DNA from 3 places in the Mesorhizobium sp. WSM4807 genome. Region 3 is predicted to be linked to each of the others. Evidence: predicted binding sites of a transcription regulator. Region 3 holds the regulator's gene; each other region holds the start of a gene.

Region 1 (3,274 bases), on a different contig from region 3:
CTCACGCGATAGGTGTTCTCGTCGCTTCGCGCGATGTCATAAGGCGGCCAGGTTTCGACTGCCTGAGGCGCGTTTTCCAGCAGGGTGAAGATACGATCGAAACCGATGCTCGACCGATAGAGCGGGGAAAAGTCGAATGCGGTTCTCATAGCTACATCCTCCATGGAGCAACATAGTACAAGGGACGCCAAAGAGCTTGGCGCTCCCTGGGTTCTGCCGGTCCCGTTCGGCAACCGGCAATTTGGATTTGGTTATTGTCAGGCCGAAATCAAGACCCAGATTCTGTCCCGCAGCCAGATTTTTTTGTTGCCAGATTGTACTGGTAATGCCGGTTTCAACCGTCATTTGAGGGTCGCGCCGGCACGCCGCATGGAGGATATCATGACCATGACACGCGACGACATCATTTCGGTGCTGGGCCCGGTGGACGACGCCATCATCGCCGACATCGCCTCGACCGGCGCGACGATCGAAGAGTTGCGCGAGGCCTTTGCCTGGGTCGGCGCCGATGAGGCGCTGGTGAATGAGGGCCGCCCTCTGCCGTCGGCAAGGGTGGCGACGCTGATCGGGCTTCTCGAACCGCCGGACGACGACATATAGCCGGCCGTTAAGTCGGCAGGGGCGGGGTCTGGGGCAAGCAGGGCTGGAGACGGGGAGGTCTTGAAGCGCGCAGGCAGACGAACCATCTCGTCCATCGGCGCCGATCGGGCTGCCTCCTGCTTAATCGAGGATGCTACTTGCTCTAAAAAAACAGAAAGAAGGAGGAAGTGATGAACGACGTCCCATTTTCCGAGCCGATCACGCTCAAGCTCCAATCCGTCGGGGAGCGCAAAGTCGGCAGCAGCTGGGAAGCCATCGAATGCATGCAGCAATGGCCGGACCGGGCGCGCGGCCGGAACTGGCGCGCAGCCTATCGCGCCTGCCGCGACGCGCTCGACGGCTGGCGCACCGCCCGCGAGGCTCGCACTGCCTTCGTCAAGGCGGCTCGCACGGCCGGACTGCTTGTCACGGGGCGTAAATCCACCTGAATATCAATCCACCTGAACGCCAATGAACCTGAAGCCGGGGCGGACGCGCTGTGCTGCAGAGGCGGCGCCTTTCATGAAAAGCGCCGCCTCTCCCTGTCTCACTGCAGCGTAATAACACCGTCCACCGCCCGCCATTCGGAGGGCTGGATCAGACGGTGATGGGCGACGCGCACGGAATGCAGCGGGCCTTCGATCTCACGTTCCCAAAATTCGAGGAAATGCTTCAGAGTCGGGAAATCCGGGGCGATGTCGTATTCCTGCCAGATGAAGAGCTGCAGCAGGTCCCGGTAGTCGGGAAGACGATAATGAATCTCCGCCGTCGTCAGGCCAAAACCCTGCATCTGGAGCTGGAACTCGTTGCTGACCATGCACGTCTCCTTTCTGTCGTAAATCAGGCGCCGACGCCGTGGGGGCCGCCGTGGCGGCTTCGGCCGGCGCCGGCGCCCTGAGATGGACCTGCGCCATCGAGTGCCTGCAGCGCGTCCATGATCTCTTCAAAAGCGATTGGAGCTTTGGCGCCGGGCGGCTTGCGCAGCGCCGGCATGGATTCGACCGCGTAGGCATCGGAGGCCCATGACGACAGGATCGCGCGCTTTTCACCGACGTCCAGCGTCGCGTCGGCCAGCACGTCCTGTGGACGATCGAAATGCCGCGCCGGATCGAGCAGCCGGCCAAGATCGGTGTCTTGCGGTGCAATGGAAGTGATGGGGACATCGCGTTCCATCGCCTTCCTCCGAATGGAAAAACGCCTCCGCTTCCTCATCGGTTCCGGCCGCTGGCAGGCGGTGCCGGGATTGACAACGATGTCGGAATCTTGCGGCGTGATTTCAAGCCGCATCCGTCGTTTCAAATCCTAGAATAGCGCCATTATTACAGTGCGTTATTACGGTGCGTTGGCACTCGACAACGGCGAGTGCCAAAATATTTTCGGCGTCCTCTTGAAAGGCTGGATAGGCAGACTAATTCGATATGCGCGTGATGCCTGAGCAGGGGTCGCGCACCGTCGCATCGGCCGTTGTACCGGTCGGCTGCGAAGGGAGGTCCAAGAAAATCTGTTTGTCCTATGAGGAGAACGACATGGCGTTCCGTCCATTGCATGACCGTATCCTGGTCCGCCGCATCGAGGTCGATGAGAAGACCGCCGGCGGCATCATCATTCCCGACACTGCCAAGGAAAAGCCGCAGGAAGGCGAGGTGATCGCCGCCGGGCCCGGGGCGCGTGACGATAGCGGCCAGCTGCAGCCGCTCGACGTCAAGGTCGGCGACCGCATCCTGTTCGGCAAGTGGTCGGGCACCGAGATCAAGCTCAACGGCGAGGACCTGCTCATCATGAAGGAAAGCGACGTGCTGGGCGTGATCGAATCGACCGACAAGATGCAGAAGGCCGCCTGAGCGGGGCCTGGACAAGCAATCAGTCAACGAAAAGCTGCCTATTTGAAGGAGTTATCCAATGGCTGCCAAGGATGTGAAATTCCATACCGAAGCCCGCGAGAAGATGTTGCGCGGCGTCGATATCCTCGCCAATGCGGTGAAGGTGACGCTCGGTCCCAAGGGCCGCAACGTCATCCTCGACAAGTCATTCGGCGCCCCGCGCATTACCAAGGACGGCGTTACCGTCGCAAAGGAAATCGAGCTTGAGGACAAGTTCGAGAACATGGGCGCGCAGATGGTGCGCGAGGTGGCGTCGAAGACAAGCGACGTCGCCGGCGACGGCACAACGACCGCGACCGTTCTGGCTCAGTCGATCGTCCAGGAAGGCGCCAAGGCGGTTGCCGCCGGCATGAATCCGATGGACCTGAAGCGCGGCATCGACAAGGCGGTCGACGCCATCGTCGCTGAACTCAAGGCCAATGCCCGCAAGGTGACCCGGAACGACGAGATCGCCCAGGTCGGTGCCATCTCGGCCAATGGCGATGCCGAGATCGGCCGCTTCCTCGCCGAAGCGATGGAAAAGGTCGGCAATGAGGGCGTCATCACGGTCGAGGAGGCCAAGACCGCCGAGACTGAGCTGGAAGTGGTCGAGGGCATGCAATTCGATCGCGGCTATCTCAGCCCCTATTTCATCACCAACCAGGACAAGATGCGTGTCGAGCTCGAAGAGCCCTATGTGCTGATCCACGAGAAGAAGCTGTCCAACCTGCAGGCCATGCTTCCGGTGCTCGAAGCCGCAGTGCAATCGAGCAAGCCGCTGCTGATCATTGCCGAGGATGTCGAAGGCGAGGCGCTGGCGACGCTGGTCGTCAACA
Region 2 (3,274 bases), on a different contig from region 3:
AGGGCGGCAAGGGCTGTATCGTTCAGCCCCACAATATTGGTACCGCCAAGGTGGATTTCTCCCGCATCAGGGCTGTCGAGCCCTGCAACGAGGTGCAAAAGCGTGCTCTTGCCGCTGCCAGACTCGCCGGTCAGCCCAAGGCTCTTGCCCGCCTCCAGCGAAAGATCGATCCCGTTCAGAACATGCAACGGCCCCTCGCCAGTGGGGTAGAATTTGTCGATCTGGTGCAGCCTCAGCAGCATGTTACTCCCCGGAGGTCCGCGTGCATCTGACACGGCATGCCCGTGAAATAGTGCCAAACAACGACCCCTTCCATACAGCCTCCAAACCCACTGCCTTATTTGGAGAAATGGTTTTTTTCAGAGGGCTCGCGTTTTGCATCTAACGCGACCTCCACTTGGAATTCGATGTACAATTACGATCTAGTGCGGGTTCTCAGCTAGGCGGGATAGGCGTTGACCGTACCGTCGCAACTCACTCTCCATGTTCGCTCGGTTGCACGACGCGTTCGTCGGATAAAAGCCGGCGCCGTTTCGCAGCATCATTTTTGAAGCGGCTCGCATGGAAAGCCGCCGCCGTAGCGCAGGCAGGCGCTCCCCACGCGGGGAGGCTGTGTTGCATGCGGGATGGTGCGGTCATGATTATCCAAGGTCATTTTCGAGAGCGGCGTCGAGGTCTGCTGGGCTGAGTTGCACCATCTGTTGCGCCGAACTCTGCAGGGCGATTGCCGGCAGGTGAATGAACGCGCCGACGCGTCGCCAGGCAAGCCTGGAGGATCCCCTCAATCGATCGACGCGGTAGTCTCCGGCAGGTTGCCACGCCTCAAAACCCGGCAGCCGGAACGCGGATGAAAAGTGAACGACGGTCTGCGTGGTGCGACTGGCCATGGGTGCTTTCCGCAGGAGCACGCCGACGCCTCTCCTGGCATCTTTTCCATCCGAACCGGAAAGATCCCAATGCTGCCAGTACATCCGTGGTCAGCGCCGTGGTTCAAAGGCTCGAACAGAGCGACATGCGCGCCGGGCAAGCGCTATACATTCGCTGTCGAAAATTCGGTGCTTCATGACGGGTCAGGGTCGCGGACCTATGTCGATCGGGTCCGCGAAAGCCAAATCGGCCAAATCCTCGCGATCTGTATATATATGTCTCTATGCACATTCAATCAAGGATCAATAGGTTTGGTTCATAATTGCGGATTAATATAGTCTGCTGTCGGCAAAATTAAGATGGATGAATTACAATAAAATTGCTTATAGCTCCGCCTTTCTGACGGCCAAAATCGCCGGTAACAACGACTGATTTACATTTCAAATATTTTCGGTTTGAGGAATTAAAAATTTGGCACTCCTATCATTCGAGTGCCAAAGGGGCTATGTTAAGTGTTGCAGTCGCTCTATGTGCGGCGTCAGAAAGAACCCTAATGAAATTCCGACCACTCCACGACCGCGTCGTCATTCGGCGCGCTGAAGGCGACAACAAATCCAAGGGCGGAATCATCATTCCCGACACCGCCAAGGAAAAGCCTCAGGAAGGCGAAGTGATCGCCGTCGGCCCAGGCTCACGTGACGAAAGCGGCAAGCTGATCCCGCTCGACGTCAAGGCCGGCGACTTCATCCTGTTCGGCAAATGGTCCGGCACCGAGGTCAAGATCGACGGCGAGGATCTCCTGATCATGAAGGAGAGCGACATTATGGGCATCGTCGAGAAGGCCAAAGCGGCCAAGAAAGCCGCCTGACCGGGCGATTTGCGCTCTGCTAATTTCTAGACTGAACTGGACGTAAAATCATGTCTGCCAAGGAAATCAAATTCGCTACCGATGCCCGCGACCGGATGCTTCGCGGCGTCGAAATTCTGAACAACGCCGTCAAGGTGACGCTCGGCCCCAAAGGCCGCAATGTCGTCATCGACAAGGCCTATGGCGCGCCGCGCATCACCAAGGATGGTGTCGCCGTCGCCAAGGAAATCGAGCTTGCCGACAAGTTCGAGAACATGGGCGCCCAGATGGTGCGCGAAGTGGCCTCGAAGACCAACGACTTCGCCGGCGACGGCACGACGACAGCCACGGTGCTGGCCGCTTCCATCCTGCGCGAAGGTGCCAAATTCGTTGCCGCGGGCATGAACCCGATGGATCTCAAGCGCGGCATCGACCTTGCTGTGGCTGCTGTGGTGAAGGACATTCAAGCCAGGGCCAGGAAAGTCAAATCTTCGGACGAGATCGCCCAGGTTGGTACGATCGCCGCCAATGGCGACGCGTCGGTCGGCGCCATGATCGCCAAGGCGATGAACAAGGTCGGCAATGAGGGCGTGATCACCGTCGAAGAAGCCAAGACAGCCGAAACCGAACTCGATGTCGTCGAAGGCATGCAGTTCGACCGTGGCTATCTCTCGCCCTATTTCGTCACCAATGCCGAGAAGATGCGCGCGGAGCTGGAGGACCCTTACGTTCTCATCCATGAGAAGAAGCTCGGCAATTTGCAGGCGTTGCTGCCGATCCTCGAAGCTGTGGTGCAAAGCGGTAAGCCGCTGCTGATCATCTCGGAAGACGTCGAAGGCGAGGCGCTGGCGACGCTGGTCGTCAACAAGCTGCGCGGCGGCCTCAAGGTCGCAGCCGTCAAGGCGCCAGGCTTCGGTGACCGGCGCAAGGCGATGCTGGAAGACATTGCCGTGCTCACCGCCGGCCAGATGATTTCCGAGGATCTCGGCATCAAACTCGAGAACGTCACGATCGACATGCTCGGGCGGGCTAAGCGCGTGGTCATCGAGAAGGATACGACGACGATCATCGACGGCGCCGGCGAGAAAGCCACCATCCAGGCGCGCGTCCAGCAGATCAAGTTGCAGATCGAGGAAACGACCTCGGATTACGACAAGGAGAAACTCCAGGAGCGGCTGGCGAAGCTGGCTGGCGGCGTTGCTGTCATTCGCGTCGGCGGCGCGACCGAGACGGAAGTCAAGGAAAAGAAGGACCGCATCGATGATGCGCTGAACGCCACTCGTGCAGCCGTGGAAGAAGGCATCGTTGCCGGCGGCGGTGTTGCGCTTTTGCGCGCCAAGGCAGCTTTGACTGAGCTTACTGGCGCGAATGCTGACATGACGGCAGGTATTTCGATTGTGCTGAGAGCACTTGAAGCGCCGATCCGCCAGATTGCCGAGAATTCCGGCGTTGAAGGTTCGATCGTCGTCGGCAAGCTCTCCGACAGCAAGGATCACAATCAGGGCTTCGACGCCCAGAACGAAGTCTATGTCGACATGATCAAGGCCGGTATCGTCGACC
Region 3 (3,274 bases):
AGCGCCGTGAACTGCTCTTCCGAGAAAGGCTCGCCCTCGGCCGTGCCTTGGATCTCGACGATGCCGCCCTTGCCGGTCATGACGAAGTTGGCGTCGGTGCCGGCCGAGGAGTCTTCGAGATAGTCGAGGTCGATGATCGGCTGGCCGTCATGGATGCCGCAGGAGATAGCCGCGACATGGTCCTTCAGCACCTTGGCGACGCTGGCCATCTGCCGGGTTTCCATCCAGCGCAGGCAGTCATGGAGTGCCACCCAGCCGCCAGTGATCGAGGCTGTGCGCGTGCCGCCATCGGCCTGGATCACGTCGCAGTCGACGGTGATCTGCTGCTCGCCGAGCGCCTGCAGGTCGACCACGGCGCGCAGCGAACGGCCGATCAGCCGCTGGATTTCGAGTGTGCGGCCGCCTTGCTTGCCGGCCGAAGCTTCGCGGCGCATGCGCTCGCCGGTCGAGCGCGGCAGCATGCCGTATTCCGCTGTCACCCAGCCCTTTCCAGAATTGCGCATCCAGCCCGGCACTTTTTCCTCGAGGCTGGCCGTGCACAGCACATGGGTGTCGCCGAACTTCACCAGGCACGAACCTTCCGCGTGCTTGGAGACGCCGCGCTCGAAGGAGATGGCGCGCATTTCGTCGAATTGGCGTTTAGAAGGGCGCATTCAGCCTTTTTTCCTATCTTTTTCGGAATCGTGGCCGGCTTGTAGCCGCATGGGGCGCAGGGCGCAAAGGAAAATGGCCGGTTGCGCGGGTGTGGCCGAAGTCTATATCTTTGGGCCGGAGGTATTTGGCTCGAATGACCAAGGCAGTCGATCCCGGTTCGCAGTCGGCGGCAGTGCTCCAGTCGCCCGCACTCCAGTCGCTCGACATGCGCTCGCGCGACATCTTTCGGCGCATTGTCGATTCTTATCTGAAGGACGGCGAGCCGGTCGGCTCACGCAGCCTGTCGCGTATCCTGCCGTCGTCGCTGTCGCCCGCCACCATCCGCAACGTGATGAGCGATCTCGAGCATCTTGGCCTGATTTATGCGCCGCATATCTCGGCCGGCCGATTGCCGACCCAGGCCGGCCTGCGCTTCTTCGTCGATGCTTTTATGGAGCTTGGCGACCTCTCCGACGAGGAGCGCCGCACCATCGAGGCGCAGGTACGCGCCTCCGGCTCGGGCGCGACGCTGGAGCATCTGCTCACCGAAGCCAGCCAGATGCTGTCCGGCATGTCGCGCGGCGCCGGCCTCGTGCTTGCCGCCAAGAACGAGGTGCCGCTAAAGCACATCGAGTTCATCCAGCTCGAGCCGAACAAGGCGCTGGCCGTGCTGGTGTCGCAGAACGGCGACGTCGAAAATCGTGTCGTCGACCTGCCCGCCGGCATCACCGTCTCGCAATTGCATGAAGCCTCGAACTTCCTCAATGCCCATATCCGTGGCCGCACGCTGGCCGAGGCGCGGATCGAGATCGCCCGCATCAAGGAAGAGACCAAGGCCGCCCTCGACACGCTGTCGCAGGATCTGGTCGAGAAGGGCCTTGCGGTCTGGGCAGGCGCCGAGAGCGGCCTGCCGGCGCGTCTCATCGTGCGCGGCCGAGCCAACCTGCTGGAAAATGTCACCGCGCAGGCCGACATCGAGCTGTTGCGGCATTTGTTCGAGGATCTGGAGACGCAGGACGGGCTGATCCAGCTTCTCGACCTTGCCGAGGAAGGCTCCGGTGTGCGCATCTTCATCGGCTCGGAAAACAAGCTGTTTTCGCTGTCCGGCTCGTCGCTGGTCGTGGCGCCCTATCGCGACAAGGACGCCCGCGTCATCGGCGCGCTCGGCGTCATCGGCCCGACCCGGCTGAACTATGCCCGCATCGTGCCGATGGTCGACTATACCGCGCAGCTTATTTCCCGCATGCTGCGATAATGTATGTCGCCCAAAAGCCTGCCCTCGGTTGAGCAGCGGTTTGGGATAACGACATGCATAAAAACAAGAAAGCAAAGCGCGTCGCAGGAACCCTTCCAACCGCGACGTGCTTTGGGTGGACCTCAAGGAGAAAAAAATGGCGCTGGAATCATTCAAAGCTCAGATCAGCCTGTTGCTCGAGCAGATGATCAACCAGCCTGAGGATCAGCATGAAGTGCAGGAGCAGCTGCGCGAAAAGCTGAGGGAAATGCGCGCCATGGGCCTGCCGCTGCCGGCCGATCTCGTCGCGCTGGAAAAGCGCCTCGACGACGATTTCTACGCGGCCGGAAATTGAGGCGACGACCAAAACGGTCGATTTGCTTCAACTCTCCGTGTGCTGAACCACTCAAAGCGGAACTTGATCGGCGGGTTCGTTCGGCCGGCGGCGCTGGTGCAATCGAATTCGTCCCTCAGGGAGTACACGCCTGCCCGCCTTTGTGCGACAAGGCTCAGTCTTAAAAGGTCGATTCCGATTTCGGGGTCATGCGCTAAGGCCGAAACCATGACCCTCACCGGATTCCTCGCTTATAGCGCGGCCCTCGGCATCGCCGCCGCCATTCCTGGCCCGGGGCTTACCGCGCTTATTGCGCGTGCGCTCGGGTCCGGCTTTCGCTCGGCGCTCGCAATGTCCTTCGGGCTGATGCTCGGCGATCTCACCTATCTCACCGCCGTGGTGTTCGGCCTCGCTCTCGCCGCGCAGACCTTCGGCATGGCCTTCCTGGCGATCAAATGGCTGGGCGTCGCCTATCTCGCTTTCCTTGGCTGGCGCTTCTGGACGAGCGGCATCACGCCCGAAACCGTGCAGGCGAAGAAAGGCAGGGGCGGGCTGGTGTCGAGCTTTATTGCCGGCCTCGCCGTTACGCTCGGCAATCCAAAGACAATGATCTTCTATCTCGCCATCACGCCGACCATCGTCGATCTGAAGACGATCACACTCGCCGACTACGGCATCCTCGTGGCGCTCACGCTCGTCGTGCTCCTGGTGGTGCTGGTGCCCTATCTGGCGCTGGCGGCCAAAGCGCGCGGGTTCCTGAAGTCGCCGCGCGCGCTGAGGGCGCTGAACCGCACCGCCGCCGGTTTCATGGCCGGCGCGGCGGCTGCGATCGCCGCCCGGCAATAGGCCACTTTTGGCCTCGGCTGAAATGCTTTTCCGGGCGACGGTGTTTTCAGCATGCGACCCACTCGGATATTTTCAAACGGCAGACTATCTTGCGCGGCCGAAGGCTTTATCCTGCCTGGTCGAGACTTAGCTGCCTGACTCTTGCCCGTCTGACTCTTGCCCGCCTAACTCTTGGGAGCGAAACCAATGAACAAGCCCGCCACCACCGCGCATGCGCCGGGCCGCGG

Evidence for each region. The regulator HrcA, encoded in region 3, represses chaperone genes, less so after heat shock. The targets are predictions, from matches to a motif close to GTTAGCACTCNCNNNNNGNGAGTGCTAAC.
Region 1: AC0L3N_RS28665 (co-chaperone GroES) is a predicted target of HrcA. The motif match lies at 1,921-1,949, and genes of this name have one in related genera.
Region 2: AC0L3N_RS28095 (co-chaperone GroES) is a predicted target of HrcA. The motif match lies at 1,338-1,366, and genes of this name have one in related genera.

Annotation. Positions count from the first base shown of each region.
Region 1 is NZ_JBVVQY010000032.1:38,899-42,172, forward strand. Features, by position in the region: gene AC0L3N_RS28640 (Hsp20 family protein) at 1-149, opposite strand, end outside; gene AC0L3N_RS28645 (hypothetical protein) at 382-600, shown strand; gene AC0L3N_RS28650 (DUF982 domain-containing protein) at 771-1,028, shown strand; gene AC0L3N_RS28655 (usg protein) at 1,127-1,396, opposite strand; gene AC0L3N_RS28660 (hypothetical protein) at 1,420-1,752, opposite strand; gene AC0L3N_RS28665 (co-chaperone GroES) at 2,106-2,420, shown strand; gene groL (chaperonin GroEL) at 2,479-3,274, shown strand, end outside.
Region 2 is NZ_JBVVQY010000030.1:61,903-65,176, reverse strand. Features, by position in the region: gene AC0L3N_RS28105 (ABC transporter ATP-binding protein) at 1-242, opposite strand, end outside; gene AC0L3N_RS28100 (hypothetical protein) at 642-887, opposite strand; gene AC0L3N_RS28095 (co-chaperone GroES) at 1,421-1,735, shown strand; gene groL (chaperonin GroEL) at 1,786-3,274, shown strand, end outside.
Region 3 is NZ_JBVVQY010000027.1:72,536-75,809, forward strand. Features, by position in the region: gene rph (ribonuclease PH) at 1-653, opposite strand, end outside; gene hrcA (heat-inducible transcriptional repressor HrcA) at 788-1,888, shown strand; gene AC0L3N_RS26965 (hypothetical protein) at 2,025-2,222, shown strand; gene AC0L3N_RS26970 (LysE family translocator) at 2,430-3,047, shown strand; gene cysK (cysteine synthase A) at 3,234-3,274, shown strand, end outside.